Regions from separate parts of the Nocardioides faecalis genome, predicted to be linked through region 1. Evidence: predicted binding sites of a transcription regulator. Region 1 holds the regulator's gene; each other region holds the start of a gene.

Evidence for each region. Region 1 encodes HrcA, which represses chaperone genes, less so after heat shock. Its sites were predicted from a motif close to TTGGCACTCGNNNNNNNCGAGTGCCAA; they were not measured.
Region 2: groES (co-chaperone GroES) is a predicted target of HrcA. The motif match lies at 3,701-3,727, and genes of this name have one in related genera.
Region 3: groL (chaperonin GroEL) is a predicted target of HrcA. The motif match lies at 1,661-1,687, and genes of this name have one in related genera.

The regions. Positions count from the first base shown of each region.
Region 1 covers NZ_CP074406.1:1,271,138-1,276,945, reverse strand. The annotation lists gene KG111_RS05900 (winged helix DNA-binding domain-containing protein) at 1-315, shown strand, start outside; gene KG111_RS05895 (16S rRNA (uracil(1498)-N(3))-methyltransferase) at 360-1,100, opposite strand; gene dnaJ (molecular chaperone DnaJ) at 1,105-2,274, opposite strand; gene hrcA (heat-inducible transcriptional repressor HrcA) at 2,304-3,329, opposite strand; gene KG111_RS05880 (hypothetical protein) at 3,573-4,307, shown strand; gene KG111_RS05875 (MBL fold metallo-hydrolase) at 4,413-5,261, shown strand; gene KG111_RS05870 (hypothetical protein) at 5,311-5,586, shown strand; gene KG111_RS05865 (DUF3097 domain-containing protein) at 5,695-5,808, shown strand, end outside.
Region 2 covers NZ_CP074406.1:3,132,217-3,138,024, forward strand. The annotation lists gene zwf (glucose-6-phosphate dehydrogenase) at 1-487, shown strand, start outside; gene KG111_RS14730 (GNAT family N-acetyltransferase) at 504-1,376, opposite strand; gene groL (chaperonin GroEL) at 1,582-3,204, opposite strand; gene groES (co-chaperone GroES) at 3,283-3,576, opposite strand; gene KG111_RS14745 (MMPL family transporter) at 3,806-5,808, shown strand, end outside.
Region 3 covers NZ_CP074406.1:763,217-769,024, forward strand. The annotation lists gene KG111_RS03545 (OsmC family protein) at 110-586, shown strand; gene KG111_RS03550 (SDR family NAD(P)-dependent oxidoreductase) at 620-1,546, opposite strand; gene groL (chaperonin GroEL) at 1,841-3,472, shown strand; gene KG111_RS03560 (MFS transporter) at 3,574-4,968, opposite strand; gene KG111_RS03565 (MFS transporter) at 4,965-5,808, opposite strand, start outside.

The sequences.
Region 1 (5,808 bases):
CTCTACGACGTCGCCGACGCCCCGCTCGCCGAGGAGGACGTGCCCGCACCGGTGCGGCTGCTCGGCCTCTACGACAACCTGTGGCTCTCCCACGCCGCCCGTGACCGGGTGACCACGCCCGAGGCCCGGAAGGCCGGAGCGGGCCCGAACGGCGCCCAGCTGATGTCGGTGTACGTCGACGGCTGGCTCACCGGGTTCTGGCAGGTCCGTGACGGGCGGGTCGCCATCGAGCACCTGCTGCGCCGTCTCACCCGCACCGAGCGCACCGACCTCGACGCCGAGGTCGCCCGGACCGAGGCACTGCTCGCCCGGTAGCCCGGTCGGCCCGGTCGGCCCGGTGGGCCGGCGGAACGCCGAGTTCAGGCCCAGCGGGAGGTGCGGGACAGCAGCGCCGCGAGGGCCGCGACGCCGGCGGTGGAGGTGCGCAGCACCTCGGCGCCCAGGCCGACCGCGACGGCACCGGCCGCGGTGAGGTCGGCGACCTCCTCGGGGCTCAGCCCGCCCTCGGGCCCGACCACGACGAGCACCTCGCCCGTCGCCGGCACCGGCAGCGAGGCCAGGGAGGCGCTCGCCTCCTCGTGCAGCACGATCGCCAGGTCCGCGGCGGCGACCAGGTCGAGCACCTGCGCGGTGCGCGCCAGCGGCGGCACCTGCGGGTGCCAGGCGCGGCGGGACTGCTTCGCCGCCTCGCGGGCCGTGGCCTGCCACTTGGCGTGCGCCTTCGCGGCCCGCTCGCCCTTCCAGACCGCGACGCTGCGTGCGGCCGCCCACGGCACGATCCGGGCGGCGCCGATCTCGGTGAGCACCTCCACGGCGAGCTCGCCGCGCTCGCCCTTGGGCAGCGCCTGCACCACGGTGAACGACGGCGCCGGCTCCGGGTGGTCGACCACCTCGCGCACCGTCACGTCCAGCTGCCGCTTGCCGGTCTCGGAGACCTCGCCGGTGACCACCCGGCCGGCGCCGTCGCACAGCTGGACCGGCTCCCCCACCCGCAGGCGTCGTACGACGACGGCGTGGTGGGCCTCGTCGCCGGTGACCTCCACGACGTCCCCGGCCCGCACGTCGGCGAGGCTGGGGACGAGGTGCTGGGGCAGCGTCACCGGCTCAGTGCGCGGTGAAGGCGTCGCGCAGGCGCCCGAAGACCGACTTGTGGGCCGGGCGGACGTCGCCGTCGGGCTGCTCCTCGCCGCGGATCGCGGCCAGCTCGCGCAGCAGCTCCTCCTGGCGGGCGTCGAGCTTGGTGGGCGTCTCCACCGCGACCGAGACGACCAGGTCGCCCCGCCCGCCGCGCAGGCCGGGCACGCCGCGCCCGCGGAGCACCTCCTGGTGGCCCGACTGGGTGCCGGGCGGGATGACGAGCTCGAACTCGGTCTCCACGCCGGAGCCGGCGCCCTGCTCGAGGTCGGCCTCCAGGGTGGGCAGGGTGAAGGTGGTGCCGAGCGCGGCCGCCGCCATCGGCACCGTCACCGAGCAGTGCAGGTCGTTGCCGTGCCGGTCGAAGACCGGGTGGGCGGCGACGTGGATCTCGACGTACAGGTCGCCGGCGGGACCGCCGCCGGGGCCGACCTCGCCCTGCTCGCTGAGCTGGACCCGGGTGCCGGTGTCGACGCCGGCCGGGATCTTGACGGTCAGCGTGCGGCGCGAGCGCACCCGGCCGTCGCCGGAGCACTCCCGGCACGGGTCGGGGATGATCGTGCCGAAGCCGCGGCAGGCGGCGCAGGGACGCAGCGTCCGGATCTCGCCGAGGAAGGAGCGCTGCACCTGCGCGACCTCGCCGGCGCCGCGGCAGGTCTCGCACGGCACCGGGTGGCTGCCGGGCGCCGCGCCCTCCCCGTCGCAGGTGGTGCACCGCACCGCGGTGTCGACCTTGAGCTCGCGGGAGACGCCGAAGGCGGCCTCGGCGAGGTCGATCTCCAGGCGGATCAGCGCGTCCTGGCCGCGGCGCACGCGCGGACGCGGGCCGCGCCCGCCGCCCGGGCCGCCGGCCCCGCCGCCGAAGAAGGCATCCATGATGTCGGTGAAGGAGAACCCGGCTCCCTGGCCGGCACCGAAGCCGCCGCCGAAGGGGTCGCCGCCGCGGTCGTAGGCCGCCCGCTTCTGCGGGTCGGAGAGCACCTCGTAGGCGGCGGTCACCTGCTTGAACCGCTCCTGGCTCTCCGCGTCGGGGTTGACGTCGGGGTGCAGCTGGCGGGCGAGGCGCCGGTAGGCCTTCTTGATCTCGTCCGCAGAGGCGTCCCGCTGGACGCCGAGCAGCTCGTAGAGGTCGTTGCTCACTTCATATCTCCATAGGGGTGAGAGCCGAATCAGCTCTCGTCGAGGATGCGCGAGACGTAGCGTGCCACCGCGCGCACCGCCGCCATCGTTCCTGGGTAGTCCATACGGGTGGGGCCCACGATGCCCAGCGCGGAGAGCGCGTCGTCGGGGCCGTAGCCGGTGGTCACGACGCTGGTCGAGGCCAGCTCCTGGTAGGGGCCCTCGGCACCGATCCGGACGGTCACCGCGCCGCCGGCGGTGGCCTCGCCGAGCAGCTTGAGCAGCACGACCTGCTCCTCCAGCGCCTCGAGCAGCGGGCGGACCGAGGTGTCGAAGTCGTCACCGAAGCGCGCCAGGTTGGCCGTGCCGCCCACGACCACGCGCTCGTCGGAGCGGTGGTCGCTCATCGCCTCGACCAGGGCCTCCACGACGTCGACCATCACCGCGGACGGGGCGGGCATCCCCTCCTCCGGGTGGGCCAGCGCACCGAGCGCCTTGGCCGCCTCGGCGATCACCTCGCCGGTCGCGGCGCGGTTGACCCGGCTGCGCAGCGTGGTGAGGTCGTCCTCGCTCAGCTCGGCGTCGAGCTCGACCAGCCGCTGCTCCACCCGGCCCGAGCTGAGGATCAGCACCAGCAGCAGCCGGCGCGAGGTCAGCGCGACGATCTCGACGTGGCGCACCGTGGAGCGCGACAGCGAGGGGTACTGCACCACGGCCACCTGCCGGGTCAGCTGTGCGAGCAGACGCACCGAGCGTCGTACGACGTCGTCGAGGTCGACGGCGCCGTCGAGGAAGTTGGCGATGGCGCGGCGCTCGGCGGCGGTGGTCGGCTTCACCGTGGACAGGCGGTCCACGAAGAGCCGGTAGCCCTTGTCGGTGGGCACGCGCCCCGCGCTGGTGTGGGGCTGCGCCAGGTAGCCCTCCTCCTCCAGCGCCGCCATGTCGTTGCGGATCGTCGCCGGGGAGACGTTGAGCTGGTGCCGCTCGACCAGTGCCTTCGAGCCCACCGGGTCCTCGGTGGCGACGTAGTCCTCCACGATCGCGCGGAGGACGGCGAGCCTGCGCTCCTCCTGCATGCCCGACCTCCTTGCTCTCTACTCGCTGCTACAACTCGCTGCTTCAACTCGCTGCCGCTGCTCACCGCTACGGCCGAGAACCGGGGCACCGAGACGTACGCCGACAGGCGGCGTCGCTGGCACTCCGGCCCACTGAGTGCCAATCCTAGCGCCGAGACGCGCCAACACGGGATCGACGCGACGGCTTCCCGGGCCACAGCCAGATAGGTTAGGCTCACCTAAACGACCCAATGAGGAGGGAACGTGTCGCTCGACACCGGAGCCACTGATCGCGTCGACAGCCACCGCTTGGCCGCCGCCGCGCGCAGCATCCTGGCCTGCCCCGCCGACCTCACGCTCCGCCTCGACGGCGTGTCCGACCCCGCCTCGCTCGACGGCCAGGTCGAGCTGCAGGACCACGCCGGGCACCCGATCCTCTCCTGCGCCCCCGACTCGCCGCTGGCCCTCGCCGCGCACCGGAACGCGGCCGCGGTGCTGACCGTGCACTCCGGCCTGGGCCGACCGGGCACCGCCGACCGGGACGCGACCCTGACCCTCTCCGGCCACCTGGAGATCACCGGCCTGGAAGAGTGCTCGTGCTGCACCGCGGTCCGGCTGCGGGTCACGCTCCACCTCGACCTCGCGGTGCTGTCCCGTCCGGGCGCGGCGGCTGGCCCCGTGAGCGGGATCGGGGTCCCGCTCGCCGCGTTCACCTCTCCTGCCCACGACCTCAACCGCGGCCTGCTCCAGCGCTCGGCCGAGCACACCGACCTGTGCCACCAGGCCGAACTGCGCCGCGCGGTGTCCGCCCGCACCGCCACCCCGCTCCGCGACGTCATCGGCGTCCACGTGGCCGACCTGCGCCCCGACGGCCTGCTCCTGCGCTGGGTGGACCGCACGGGCGCCCACGAGAGCGTGGTGCCGTTCGGTCGCCGGGCAGCCGACGCCGCCGACCTCGGCGACCTGCTGCGCGACGCCCTGCACGCCGGCATCTGCTGAGCCGCCCTCCTCAGCCGGCCTGAGCCGCCCTCCTCAGCCGGCCTGAGCCAGCCTGAGCCAGCCTGAGACCGCCTGGCCCCACCCGGGGCGGACTACGGTGGGCCGGTGCCGTTCACCGAGATCGCCGACCGCGTCTGGGTCCTGCGCCATCCCTGGCTGGACCTGAACCTCACCGTCGTGGCCGGCGAGCGCGGCTTCGTGCTCGTCGACACCCACGGCTCGCACGCCGCGGCCCGGGAGGTGCTCGACGAGGTCGCCCGGCTCTCCCCCGGCCCGCTCGTGGCGGTGGTGAACACCCACGAGCACTTCGACCACACCCTCGGCAACGCCACCGTGCTGGACACCCTCGGCACGGTGCCGGTGCACGCCACCGAGGAGGCCGCCGCCCGCACCCCCCAGGCCGCCCAACGCGCGAAGGACGCCTACGCCGCCACGCCGCAGGACCCGCGCGCGGCGCAGGTGCTGGCCACGGAGGTCCGGCCCGCGGACCGCACGTTCTCCAGCGCCGCCTTCGTCGACCTCGGCGACCGGCTGCTCGAGCTCGTCCACCCCGGCCGCGGGCACACCGCCGGCGACCTGGTGGCGCGGGTGCCCGACGTGGACGTGCTGCTCGCCGGCGACCTCGTGGAGGAGTCCGCGCCCCCGGCGCTGGGCGACGACTCCTGGCCGATGGAGTGGCCCACCACCCTCGACCTCGTGCTCGCGCTGCTGACCCCCGCCTCGGTGGTGGTGCCCGGGCACGGCGCCGTCGTCGACCGCCGGTTCGTCGAGGAGCAGTGTGACGACCTGCGCGCCGTCGCCGAGACCATCCGCGAGCTCGCCCAGCGCGGCGTCCCGGTCACCGAGGCCCTGGCCGCGGCGTCGTGGCCCTACCCGGCCGAGGCCCTCGAGGACGCCGTACGACGGGGCTACGCCCACCTTCCCCCGCTCCGGCGCCAGCTGCCGCTCGCCTGAGCCTGGGAGGCGGTGGCTGTACCGCCGCCGTGCGGGTACTGCGCGGAGCATGAGCGAGCACCGGAGTGAGAACCCCTCGGACGACGACGCCACCGCGGTCGGCATCCCGGACGAGGCCCTGCCCGACGACCTCGTGCCGAGCGAGGACAACCCGCTGGCCGAGGGCCTGCCCGACGGCGAGACGGCCGAGGGGCTGCTCACCGAGGGCAAGCGCGGCGACCAGGACCCCGAGCCCGGCCAGGACACCGACCCCGACGCCGGCCGGAACACCGATCAGGACCCCGCCGCGGGCACCGACCCGGACGCCGAACCGGGCACGGCGTAACCCCTGACACAGCCGAGCGCGGCAGATCCCGGCTGAGCCCGGCTGAGCCCGGGCGGACCCGGCGCGGCTCCGCCGTCCGGCGGCGACGACGACCTACATTCTTCCCTCGTGGATCGCTATGGGACCGACGTGCTGGCCGGCGACTGGAAGGTCCCGAAGCGCGGGCGCGCCGTCGAGGCGCCCGCGGACCTCGGGCTGGTCGTCGAGGAGGTCACCGCCGAC
Region 2 (5,808 bases), 1.9 Mb from region 1:
GCGCACCGGCAAGGCGATGCCGCAGGGGCGGCGCACGATCACGGTGCGCTTCCGCGACCCACGGCACCGTTGGCTGCAGCCGGCCGAGGGCACGGCGCTGGAGCCGAACGAGCTGGTCTTCGAGCTGGCCGACCAGCCCCGGATCGTGATCGACGTGCGGGCCAAGCGGCCGGGACCGGACATGGCGCTGCTGGAGGGCGTGTTCCGGCTGGACCTGGGCGAGTCGCCCGGCACGACGGACCCGCTGGAGGCCTACGAGCGGCTGCTGCTGGACGTGATGCGTGGCGACCGGACGCTGTTCATCAGCTCGGACGAGGTCGACCGGTTGTGGCAGGTCTGCCAGCCGGTGCTCGACTGCCGCCCGACGGTGCACCCGTACGCGCAGGGGACGTGGGGTCCTGCCGCCGCGCTCGACCTGCCCATCGACGGCTGGCGGCTGAGCAGCCACGGCCCGGACCCGGCGCTCTCGGGCAGCGAGAAGGACTGAGGAAACCCGGGGGGCCTCAGCGCCGCAGGTCGCCCAGGGCGATCCGCACGGTCAGGGTGTCCCCGGTGACCCGGATCCGCCCCCGCATGCCCGCGGCCAGCACCATGGGCAGCACCGCGGGGCTCTCCGAGGGCGCGGTGAGCACGATCTCGTCGGCGCCCGCGGCCCGGGCGGCACGGGCGACGTCGGCGAGCAGACGGGTGCCGAGGCCGCGGCGCTGCCAGGCGGGGTCGACCCACAGGTCCACCGGCCAGGCCTCGCCGTCCGCCGCGGGCGGGGTGACCTCGGCGCGACCGGCGACGTGGCCGGCGACGACCGCGGCGACCACGCGGCCGGTGGTGACGTAGTCCGGCTCGAAGCCGCCGGTGCCCGAGGGCACCGCCGGCGCGACCGGCACCCGCGCGGTGAGGGCGTCGCCGAGCAGGTCGGCCAGCGCCTCGGCGCGGGCCCGCTCGGTGGCGGTGAAGGGCGGGTCGCGACGGATCTGGATCGTGGTGTGGTCGCCCACGCTCATCTCGAGCACGTCCTGGTGGGCCTCCCCCGGCTCGATGTCGGCGTCGAAGAGGTGGGCGACGATCTCGGGGAAGCGGGACGGCTCGGCGATGATCGCGCGCACCGCCCGCACGTAGCGGGTGGGCTGGTCCTCCAGCGCGGCGCCGCCGACCTGGGTCGCGCAGACCGCCTGGCCGCCCGCCGCCCTCGCCATCTCGACGACCTGCTCGCGCGAGAGCTCCGCCGGCGCCTCGACGACGAGCTCGTCGGTGATCTCGCCGCCGTCGGGAAGGACCTGCACGGCGCGGATGTCGACGCCGGCGCCTCCGCACGCAGCGGCGAGCTGGGCGAGCGCACCCGGTCGGTCCATCAGGCCGACCCGGACGCGCCACAGCATGCGTCCACTATGCCCCGCGTCGGTGTCGCGCAGCCGACCTGCAGGTTTCACGGCGACGACATACCGAGGATCGGGGACGTGGCGAGCGTGCACCGGCCCGTCGGCGGGTCAGGTAGGCCGGGATGGGTCGGGGCAGGTCAGGGTGGGAAGCAGACGAGCCCGCCCCGGACGTACCGGGACGGGCTCGCGTGCGGATCAGGAGCGATCAGTGGCCGTGGCCGTGACCGTGACCGGCGGCGGCCGCCGGCTCCTCCTCCTCGGGCTTGTCGACGATCAGGACCTCCGTGGTGAGCAGCATGGCCGCCACCGAGACCGCGTTCGCCAGCGCCGACCGGGTCACCTTGACCGGGTCGATGACGCCCTGGGCGACCAGGTCGCCGTACTCGCCGGTGGCGGCGTTGTAGCCGTTGCCGACACCGAGCTCGCGGACCTTGTTGGTCACCACGTAGCCGTTCTCGCCGCCGTTCTCGGCGATCCAGCGCAGCGGCTCATCGGCGGCCTTGCGCACGATGCGCACGCCGAAAGCCTCGTCGCCCGTCAGGCCCAGGTCGTCGTCCAGCACGGAGACCGCGTGCACGAGGGCGGAGCCGCCACCGGGCACGATGCCCTCCTCGATCGCGGCGCGCGTCGCGGAGACGGCGTCCTCGATGCGGTGCTTCTTCTCCTTGAGCTCGACCTCGGTGTGGGCACCGACCTTGATCACCACGACGCCGCCGGCCAGCTTGGCCAGCCGCTCCTGCAGCTTCTCGGTGTCCCAGTCGGAGTCGGAGACCTCGATCTCCTTCTTGATCTGCTCGACCCGGCCGGCGACCTCGGTCGCCTCGCCGGCGCCGTCGATGATCGTGGTGTTGTCCTTGGTGACCACGACGCGACGGGCCTGGCCAAGGACGTCGAGACCCACCTGGTCGAGCTTGAGCCCGACCTCGGGGGCGATGACCTGCCCACCGGTGAGCACCGCGATGTCCTGCAGCATCGCCTTGCGGCGGTCGCCGAAGGCCGGGGCCTTCACCGCGACGGCGTTGAAGGTGCCGCGGATCTTGTTGACCACCAGGGTCGACAGCGCCTCGCCGTCGACGTCCTCGGCGAGGATGAACAGCGGCTTGCCGGCCTGGATGACCTTCTCCAGCAGGGGCAGCAGCTCAGCGATCGCGGAGATCTTGCCCTGGTGGATGAGGATGTACGGGTCGTCGAGGACCGCCTCCTGGCGCTCCGCGTCGGTGACGAAGTACGCCGAGATGAAGCCCTTGTCGAACTGCATGCCCTCGGTGAACTCGAGCTCGGTGGAGGGGGTGTTGGACTCCTCGACCGTGATCACGCCGTCCTTGCCGACCTTGCCGAAGGCCTCGGCCAGCAGCTCGCCGATGTGGGCGTCGCGGGAGGAGACCGTCGCCACGGAGGCGATGTCCTTCTCGTCGTCGACGTCGCGGGCGGCGGCCTTGAGCGCGTCGCCGACAGCAGCCGCGGCCGCGTCCATGCCGCGCTTGAGACCCATCGGGTTCACGCCGGCGGCAACCGCGCGCAGGCCCTCGTGGACGAGCGCCTGGGCCAGGACCGTGGCGGTCGTCGTACCGTCACCGGCGACGTCGTTGGTCTTGGTGGCGACCTCCTTGGTGAGCTGCGCACCGAGGTTCTCGAACGGGTCGTCGAGCTCGACCTCACGAGCGACGGTCACGCCGTCGTTGGTGATCGTCGGCGCTCCCCACTTCTTGTCCAGCACGACGTAGCGGCCCTTCGGGCCGAGCGTCACCTTGACGGTGTTCGCGAGGGCATCGACGCCGCGCTCGAGCGCGCGCCGTGCGTCCTCGTTGAACTCCAGGATCTTGGGCATTGACTACTCCTTGGGAAGTGCCGAAGGCGTCACGCGGTCCAGCTGCGTGACGCCTCCGAGCAGCATCGAGTGCTTGGATCAGGCCAGGACGGCGAGGACGTCGCGGGCCGAGAGGATCAGGAACTCCTCGCCGCCGTACTTGACCTCGGTGCCGCCGTACTTGCTGTAGATGACCTTGTCGCCGACGCTCACGTCGACCGGGACACGGTTGCCGTTGTCGTCGATGCGGCCGGGGCCGACAGCGAGGACCTCGCCCTCCTGCGGCTTCTCCTTGGCCGTGTCAGGGATGACCAGACCGGAGGCGGTGGTCTGCTCGGCCTCGAGGGGCTTGACGACGATGCGGTCCTCGAGCGGCTTGATGTTGACCGACACGATGTCGACCTCCACTTTCTAGGGCTGATGCGATGGTTGCTGCTTGGTTCGTGGTGCGGTCGCGGGCACCTGGGCGCCCTCGACCGGCGTTGGCACACTCGGTACGAGAGTGCCAAAGGTGAAACTAGCACTCTGTGTCAGTGAGTGCCAGAGGCGGCCGGGGCATGCGCCCGCTGCCAAGGCGCAAAGTGGTTGACCCGGGTCGCGTGGACGCGGAAGCGTGAGCCCCATGTTCGCTGCGCTGGGCCGCTTCGTGACCCGATTCCGCTGGTTCGTCATCGCCGCCTGGCTGCTGCTGGCCGTCGTCGTGAGCGCCAGCGCCCCGGCACTGGAGTCCACCCAGGACAACTCCGAGTTCCTGCCCGAGCACTACGAGTCGGTCCAGGCGCTGGCGTTGCAGGAGGAGAAGTTCTCCGACGCCTTCTCCCCCGGCGCGATCCTCGTCGTCGAGCGCGAGGACGGTGGCGAGCTCACCGCCGCGGACCAGGCCGCCGTCGGCACCCTTGCCACCCAGCTCGCCCCCGAGCTGGGCACGAAGACCTTCCAGCCGCTGGTGATCGCCCAGGACGAGCAGGGCAAGCCCAACCTCTCGCCGGACGCGAAGGTCATGTTCGCGGTCATCCCGCTGGCCGAGGACGCCAGCGGGTACGACGCCCAGGCGTTCGAGGACGGCCAGGCGCTGCGCGACGCGATCGACGAGCTCACCGAGGACACCGGCCTCGAGGTGCGGGCGACCGGCACCGTGCCGCAAGGCCTGGACTCGCAGGAGTCCGGTGAGCGGGCGCTGCTCGTCGTCGGCATCGCCACCATCGTGCTCATCGTCGGGCTGCTGGCGCTGATCTTCCGCAGCGTGCTGATCTGCCTGCTCCCGCTCGTCACCGTCGGCATCGTCTCGGTGATCGCGACCGGTGTGATCGGGTGGGCCAACGCGGCCTTCGACCTCAAGGCCGACTCCTCCGTCGAGCAGATCCTGGTCGTGGTGCTGTACGGCGTCGGCACCGACTACATCCTGTTCTTCCTCTTCCGCCACCGCGAGCGGCTGCGCCAGGGCGCGTCGGTGCAGAGCTCGGTGGTGCACAGCCTCGACCGGGCCGGCGAGGCGATCGCCTCGGCCGGTGGCGCGGTGATCGTGGCCTTCATGGCGCTGGTCCTCAGCTCGCTGAGCATCTTCCGCGCGATCGGCCCGGCGCTGGCGATCGCCGTGTTCGTCACGCTGCTCGCCGCGCTCACCCTCGTGCCCGCCCTGGTCTCGCTGCTCGGCAAGGCGCTGTTCTGGCCGTCGAAGGCCTGGCAGAAGGAGCCGAAGCACGGCGCCTTCATCCGGATCGGGCGGACCGTGGGCCGCCGCCCCGGGCGCACCGCGCTGGTCTCCGGTGGCGTGATGGCGGTGCTGGCGATCTTCGCGCTCGGCTTCAACCCGTCCTTCGACTTCAACTCCAGCCTGCCCGAGGGGGTGGAGTCCACCGAGGCGCTGGAGACCTTCCAGGAGAACTTCTCCGCGGGCGCCGCCGAGCCGGTCCCGGTGCTCCTCGACACCGACGGCACCGAGGTCGGCGGCGACGAGCTCGCCGCGTTCGGCGCCGCGCTCGGTGAGGCGCAGGGGGTCGACGCGGTCAGCGAGCCGGTGCCCGCCAAGGACGGCACCGCGTTCCAGTACTACCTCACCCTCGCCGATGACCCGACCTCCGACGCGGCGCAGGACAACGTCGGCGGACCGATCCGCGACGTCGCCCACGACGCCGCCCCCGAGGGCACCGAGGCCTTCGTCGGCGGCACCCCCGGCATCTTCGCCGACATGTCCTCGGCGATGGCCCGCGACTACCGGGTCGTCTTCCCCGTCGCGGCCGGCGTGATCCTGCTGATCCTGGCGCTGCTGCTGCGCAGCCTGGTCGCGCCCTGGTTCCTGATGGCCGCGGTCGGCCTCGGCTTCGCCGCCACCCTGGGCCTGACCGTCATCGCCTTCCAGCTCATCGGGGACGAGACCGGCCTGATCTTCATCCTCCCGATCTACATCTACCTGTTCGTGACCGCCCTGGGCACCGACTACAACATCTTGATGATCGCCCGGCTGCGCGAGGAAGGCCGTGAGGGCCATGACCCGCACGCCGCCGCGGCGCAGGCGGTCACCCACGCCGGGCCCACGATCGGTGCCGCCGGCCTGATCCTGGCCGGCACCTTCGCCTCCCTGATGCTGGCCGGCAACACGCTGCTGGTGTCGATGGGCTTCGCGCT
Region 3 (5,808 bases), 510 kb from region 1:
AAACCATGCCAAGTAGAACGTGTTCTCGCCAAGGGGTCCGGGACTTTCGTTCCCCTGTTGGGACCATCGTCCCTCCGCGGAGCGCGGCGGGGGGCGGCAGGATGGGGACATGGCCGACCACCACTACCGCCTCTTCCTCGCCTGGCAGGGCGATCGCGGCACCGGCACCAGCGGCTACCGCGACTACGGGCGCGACGTGCTGGTGCGCGCCGAGGGCAAGCCCGACCTGCTCGCCTCCGCCGACGCAGCCTTCCGCGGCGACCCGGGGCGCTGGAACCCCGAGGAGCTGCTGCTCGCGGCGCTCTCGCAGTGCCACCTGCTGTCCTACCTGCACTCGGCGGTGCGGCACGGCATCGTGGTGACGGCGTACGACGACGCGCCGGTCGGCGCCTTGGCGCAGGTCGGCCAGGGCGGGCGGTTCACCTCGGTCACCCTCCGTCCGCGGGTGTGCATCACCGACCCGGCGCAGGTGGTGCTGGCGCGCGAGATCCACGCCGAGGCGAGTGCGAACTGTTTCATCGCCGCCTCCGTGGCGTTCCCCGTGCGCCACGAGCCGACGATCATCACGGCGGCGCCCGGAGCCTGAGGGCCGCAGCGCGGTGGCGGGGGAGCCCGGCCCTCAGTCCTCGAGCACCCGCACGTCGAGCTTCATCCGGCGACTCGAGCGCAGCTCGCCGCGGGCCACGGAGCGCACCCCGCGGCCGAGCACGGTGCCCAGCGTGAGGTCGCGGTGGTCGTCGCGGCCCTCGAGCAGCAGCGGCAGCAGCGGGGCGGCGGCGTCCTCGGGGCTCTGGCCCCACAGGGCGGCGACGTACGGCAGGGCCCGCACCCGGCGCTCCATGCCCGGCGCGACCGTGACCCGGGAGAGCATCTCGGTGCGGACGAGGCCGGGGTCGAAGCCGTGCACGCGCACGCCGGTGCCGGCGAGCTCGGCGCGCACGGTGCGGGTGAAGGCGCGGTTCCAGGCCTTGGAGCTGGCGTAGGCGCTCTGCATCGGCACCGGCTTCGTGGCGCCCTTGCCCCACACGTTGACCACGTGGCCGACAGCGCGCGTGGGGTCGGTGCTGGCCTCGGCGAGCATGGCGGCGACCGCCGTACGGGTGCCGTGGAAGACGCCACGCACGTTGGCGTCCAGCACCCGCTCGAACACCGCCGAGGGCACGAGGTGGGCGGGGCCGTAGACCCCGGGGGCGCCGGCGTTGTTGACCCACACGCCCAGCGGGCCCAGGTCGCGGGCGCGTGCGGCGAGCGCCTCGACCGCCGGGAGGTCGGCGACGTCGAGCTCGTGACCGTGGGCCTGCAGGCCGTCGGCGCGAAGGGAGCCCACCGCGTCGTCCACGCCGCTGCCGGGCAGTGCCGCCACCATGACCTGTGCGCCGGCGCGGCCCAGCAGCCGTGCGAACGCGAGACCGAGCCCGCTGCTGGCGCCGGTGACGACGGCGACGCGGCCAGCCAGCGGCCGCTCGGCACCCACCTGCGCGCCCGTCTCCTCCGGCGCGTGCTCCGGGGAGCGCCTCGACTCGTTCTCAGGGGTCGGGTGGAGCATGAGCAAGGGGGTCCTCCCTGGGTCGGGTCGGCACGGGGTGCCGGTGGGCAAAGGCTAGAGCGCGCCGGGGGTCGCGCGCAGCGCAATGGACCCACCTGCCACACCCGCCCCTCGCTTGCACTCGCCATGGGCGAGTGCTAAACATGGGCACTGGCACTCTCGCATTGAGAGTGACAAAAAGCCCCGGTGGGGAGAGGTCGTCCGAGCACGGACCCCGACCCGCCTCCCCGGCCGCACCGCGTACTGATCGCACCCACAAGATCCACCCGATACACACAGAGGATCGCAGGAGATATGTCGAAGCTGATTGCTTTCAACGAGGAGGCCCGGCGCGGCCTCGAGCGTGGCATGAACACGCTCGCCGACGCCGTCAAGGTCACCCTGGGCCCCAAGGGCCGCAACGTCGTCCTGGAGAAGAAGTGGGGCGCCCCCACCATCACCAACGACGGTGTCTCCATCGCCAAGGAGATCGAGCTCGAGGACCCCTACGAGAAGATCGGCGCCGAGCTGGTCAAGGAGGTCGCGAAGAAGACCGACGACGTCGCCGGTGACGGCACGACGACCGCGACCGTCCTCGCCCAGGCCCTCGTCAAGGAGGGTCTGCGCAACGTGGCCGCCGGGGCCAACCCGATGGGCCTCAAGCGGGGCATCGAGGCTGCCGTGAGCGCTGTCACCGAGCAGCTCCTCAGCCAGGCCAAGGAGGTCGAGACTCGCGAGCAGATCGCCGCGACCGCGACCATCTCCGCCGGTGGCGACACCACCGTCGGCGACGCCATCGCCGAGGCGATGGACAAGGTCGGCAAGGAGGGCGTGATCACGGTCGAGGAGTCGAACACCTTCGGCATCGACCTGGAGCTCACCGAGGGCATGCGGTTCGACAAGGGCTACATCTCGGCCTACTTCGTCACCGACCCCGAGCGCATGGAGACCGTCCTCGAGGACGCCTACGTGCTGATCGCCAACTCCAAGATCAGCAACGTCAAGGACCTGCTGCCGCTGCTGGAGAAGGTCATGCAGTCGGGCAAGCCGCTCGTCATCCTCGCCGAGGACGTCGACGGCGAGGCGCTGTCGACCCTGGTCGTCAACAAGATCCGCGGCACCTTCAAGTCGGTCGCGGTCAAGGCCCCCGGCTTCGGCGACCGCCGCAAGGCCATGCTGCAGGACATCGCGATCCTCACCGGCGGCCAGGTCATCTCCGAGGAGGTCGGCCTCAAGCTGGAGACCGCCGGTCTCGAGCTGCTCGGCCAGGCCCGCAAGGTCGTCATCACCAAGGACGAGACCACCATCGTCGAGGGCGCCGGCGACGCCGCCCAGATCGAGGGTCGGGTCAACCAGATCCGCGCCGAGATCGAGAAGTCGGACTCCGACTACGACCGCGAGAAGCTCCAGGAGCGCCTCGCCAAGCTGGCCGGCGGCGTGGCCGTCATCAAGGTCGGCGCGGCCACCGAGGTCGAGCTCAAGGAGCGCAAGCACCGCATCGAGGACGCCGTGCGCAACGCGAAGGCGGCCGTCGAGGAGGGCATCCTGCCCGGTGGTGGTGTCGCCCTGGTCCAGGCCGGTGCCACTGCGTTCGACACGCTCGAGCTGACCGGCGACGAGGCCACTGGTGCCAACATCGTCAAGGTCGCGCTGTCGGCGCCGCTGAAGCAGATCGCCATCAACGCCGGCCTCGAGGGCGGCGTCGTGGCGGAGAAGGTCGCGAACCTCCCCGCCGGCGAGGGCCTCAACGCCGCCACCGGCGAGTACGTCGACCTGCTGGCCGCGGGCATCATCGACCCGGCCAAGGTGACCCGCTCGGCGCTGCAGAACGCCGCGTCGATCGCCGCACTGTTCCTCACCACCGAGGCCGTCGTGGCCGACAAGCCGGAGAAGGCGGCGCCCATGGGCGGCGACCCGACCGGTGGCATGGGTGGCATGGACTTCTGATCCGAGCACGGACGCTCCGGCGTCCAGCGAAGATCGACAGGACCCCGTCGTACCTGAAGGTACGGCGGGGTCCCGTCGTTTTCCCAGCCCGAGCAGCAGCCTCAGCCGGGCTTCGGAGCGCCCTTGCGGGCATAGCGCACCCAGGTGACGACCACGCACATCACCGCCCAGGCGATGCCGATGGCGAAGAAGGCCACCGGGCCCATCGACGTCACGCCGACGCCGAAGAAGAAGGGACCGAACGCCGCGATCGCGGCGGTCCAGCCGATCACGCCACCGGCCTGACGTTTCTCGAAGATCATCGGCATCTGTTTGAACGTCGAGGCGTTGCCGATCCCGGCGAAGAGGAAGATCGCGAGCATCCCCCAGAGGAACTGGTCGAACCCGCTCTCCAAGGTGGCGGCAGAGGTGGTGTCGGGGCTCAAGGTCGTGATGGTGAAGGCGATCGAGGCCACCAGTCCCACGCCGGAGACCAGTGTCCAGATGGCGCCGCCCATGCGGTCGGTGAGCGGTGAGAACAGCACCCGGGCGCCGGCGCCGACCAGGGGGCCGAGGAAGACGTACTTCGCGGCGTCGGGCACGGCGTATCCCTCGACCAGCACGGTGGCGTCGGCGCCGGATCCCTGGACGATGTCGGGGTTCGCGCTGCCGTAGAGCTCGCCCATCAGCAGCCCGAACTGCGCCGAGAGGCCGGCGAAGGTGCCGAAGGTCATGATGTAGAGCAGGGTCATCAGCCAGGTGTCGACGTTGCCGAAGATGTCGAACTGCTGGCGGATGCTGGCCTTGATCGGCACCGACTTGAGCATCGTCCAGGCCAGGATCGCCGCGAGGACCATCAGGGGGATCCAGACGAAGGCGGCGTTCTGGTACCAGACCTCCTCGGGCTCCTTGCCCGGCTGCGAGATGGTCTGCGAGCCCCCGATGAAGGCCAGCCACGAGAGGGCGATCAGATAGGGCGTCAGCAGCTGCACGGCCGAGACGCCGAAGTTGCCGATGCCGGCCTGGATCCCCAGCGCGGTGCCCTGCTTGGAGCGAGGGAAGAAGTACGAGGTGCTGGGCATGAAGCCCGAGAACGCGCCACCGCCGATGCCGGCCAGGAACGCCAGCAGCATCAGCTCCCAGTAGGGAGCGCTCGGCTCCTGGACCCGCACCCCCCACCCGGCGGTCGAGAAGACCAGCAGCAGCGAGGTGAGCGCCACCATCTTGCGGGTGCCCATGATGGGCGGGAGCACCATCCACACCAGCCGGAAGATGCCTGCGGACAGGCCCGGCATGGCTGCCATCCAGTAGAGCTCGTTGCTGGAGAAGTCGTAGCCGAGCGAGTTGAGCTTCGGAATCAGCGCGCTCGGCAGGAACCAGGCCGCGAACGCGAGGAAGAGTGCGAACGTGGTGATCCACAGGGTGCGCCACGCCAGGGGCTTGTTCCAGGTCTGCTCGTTCTCCGGGTCCCAGGACTCCAGCCATTCGCCGGACCGGGAGGTGGTCGACTTGCTCATGCCGGTGTCTCCTCATCGGTGGGGTTGTCCAGCTTGTGTGCCAGGTGGGGCGACTCGTGATGGAGCATGTGCACCACCGTCCAGTGCATCCACACGCTGCAGATGACCGTCAGGACGAACAGCACGCCGAAGGTGCTGGTCGGGAAGCCGGACCACTCCTTCGTGTAGGCGAAGAGCGGCGGCAGGGCGAAGCCGCCGAGGCCGCCGAGCATCCCGACGAGTCCGCCGACGGCGCCGACGCTCTCGGGGAAGTACTCCGGGATGTGCTTGTAGACCGCCGCCTTGCCCACGCCCATCGCGCACCCGAGCACGAAGACCAGCAGCACGAAGGGCACCAGGTCCAGGTGGTAGGCGAGGTGCTCGTCCTCGCTGCCGTCGGGCAGCTGCACCACCACGAAGCCGTTGGGCATCATCAGGATGCCGCTGGTCACCAGCATCGCGCCGAAGGTCCAGTACATCGCGCGACGAGCGCCGTACCGGTCCGACAGCGCGCCACCCACCGGGCGCAGCAGTGACGCCGGGAAGATGTAGGTGGCGGTCAGCAGGGCCGCGGTCTGCAGGGAGACGTCGAAGTTGTCCATGTAGTAGATCGGCAGCCAGGCCGAGAGGGCGACGTAGGCCCCGAAGACCGCGACGTAGTAGAGGCTGAAGCGCCACACCCGCATCTGCTTGAGCGGGGCGAGCTGCTCCGTCAACGGCACCTCGGTCCCGGGCTTCAGGTCGTGGCGGGGGGTTCCGAACCAGAGCACCGCGGCCATCACGACCAGGAGCACCGCGTAGACGACGGGGACCAGGCGCCAGCCGCCGTCGATGAAGCCGAAGTAGGTCGCGCCGGCGGTG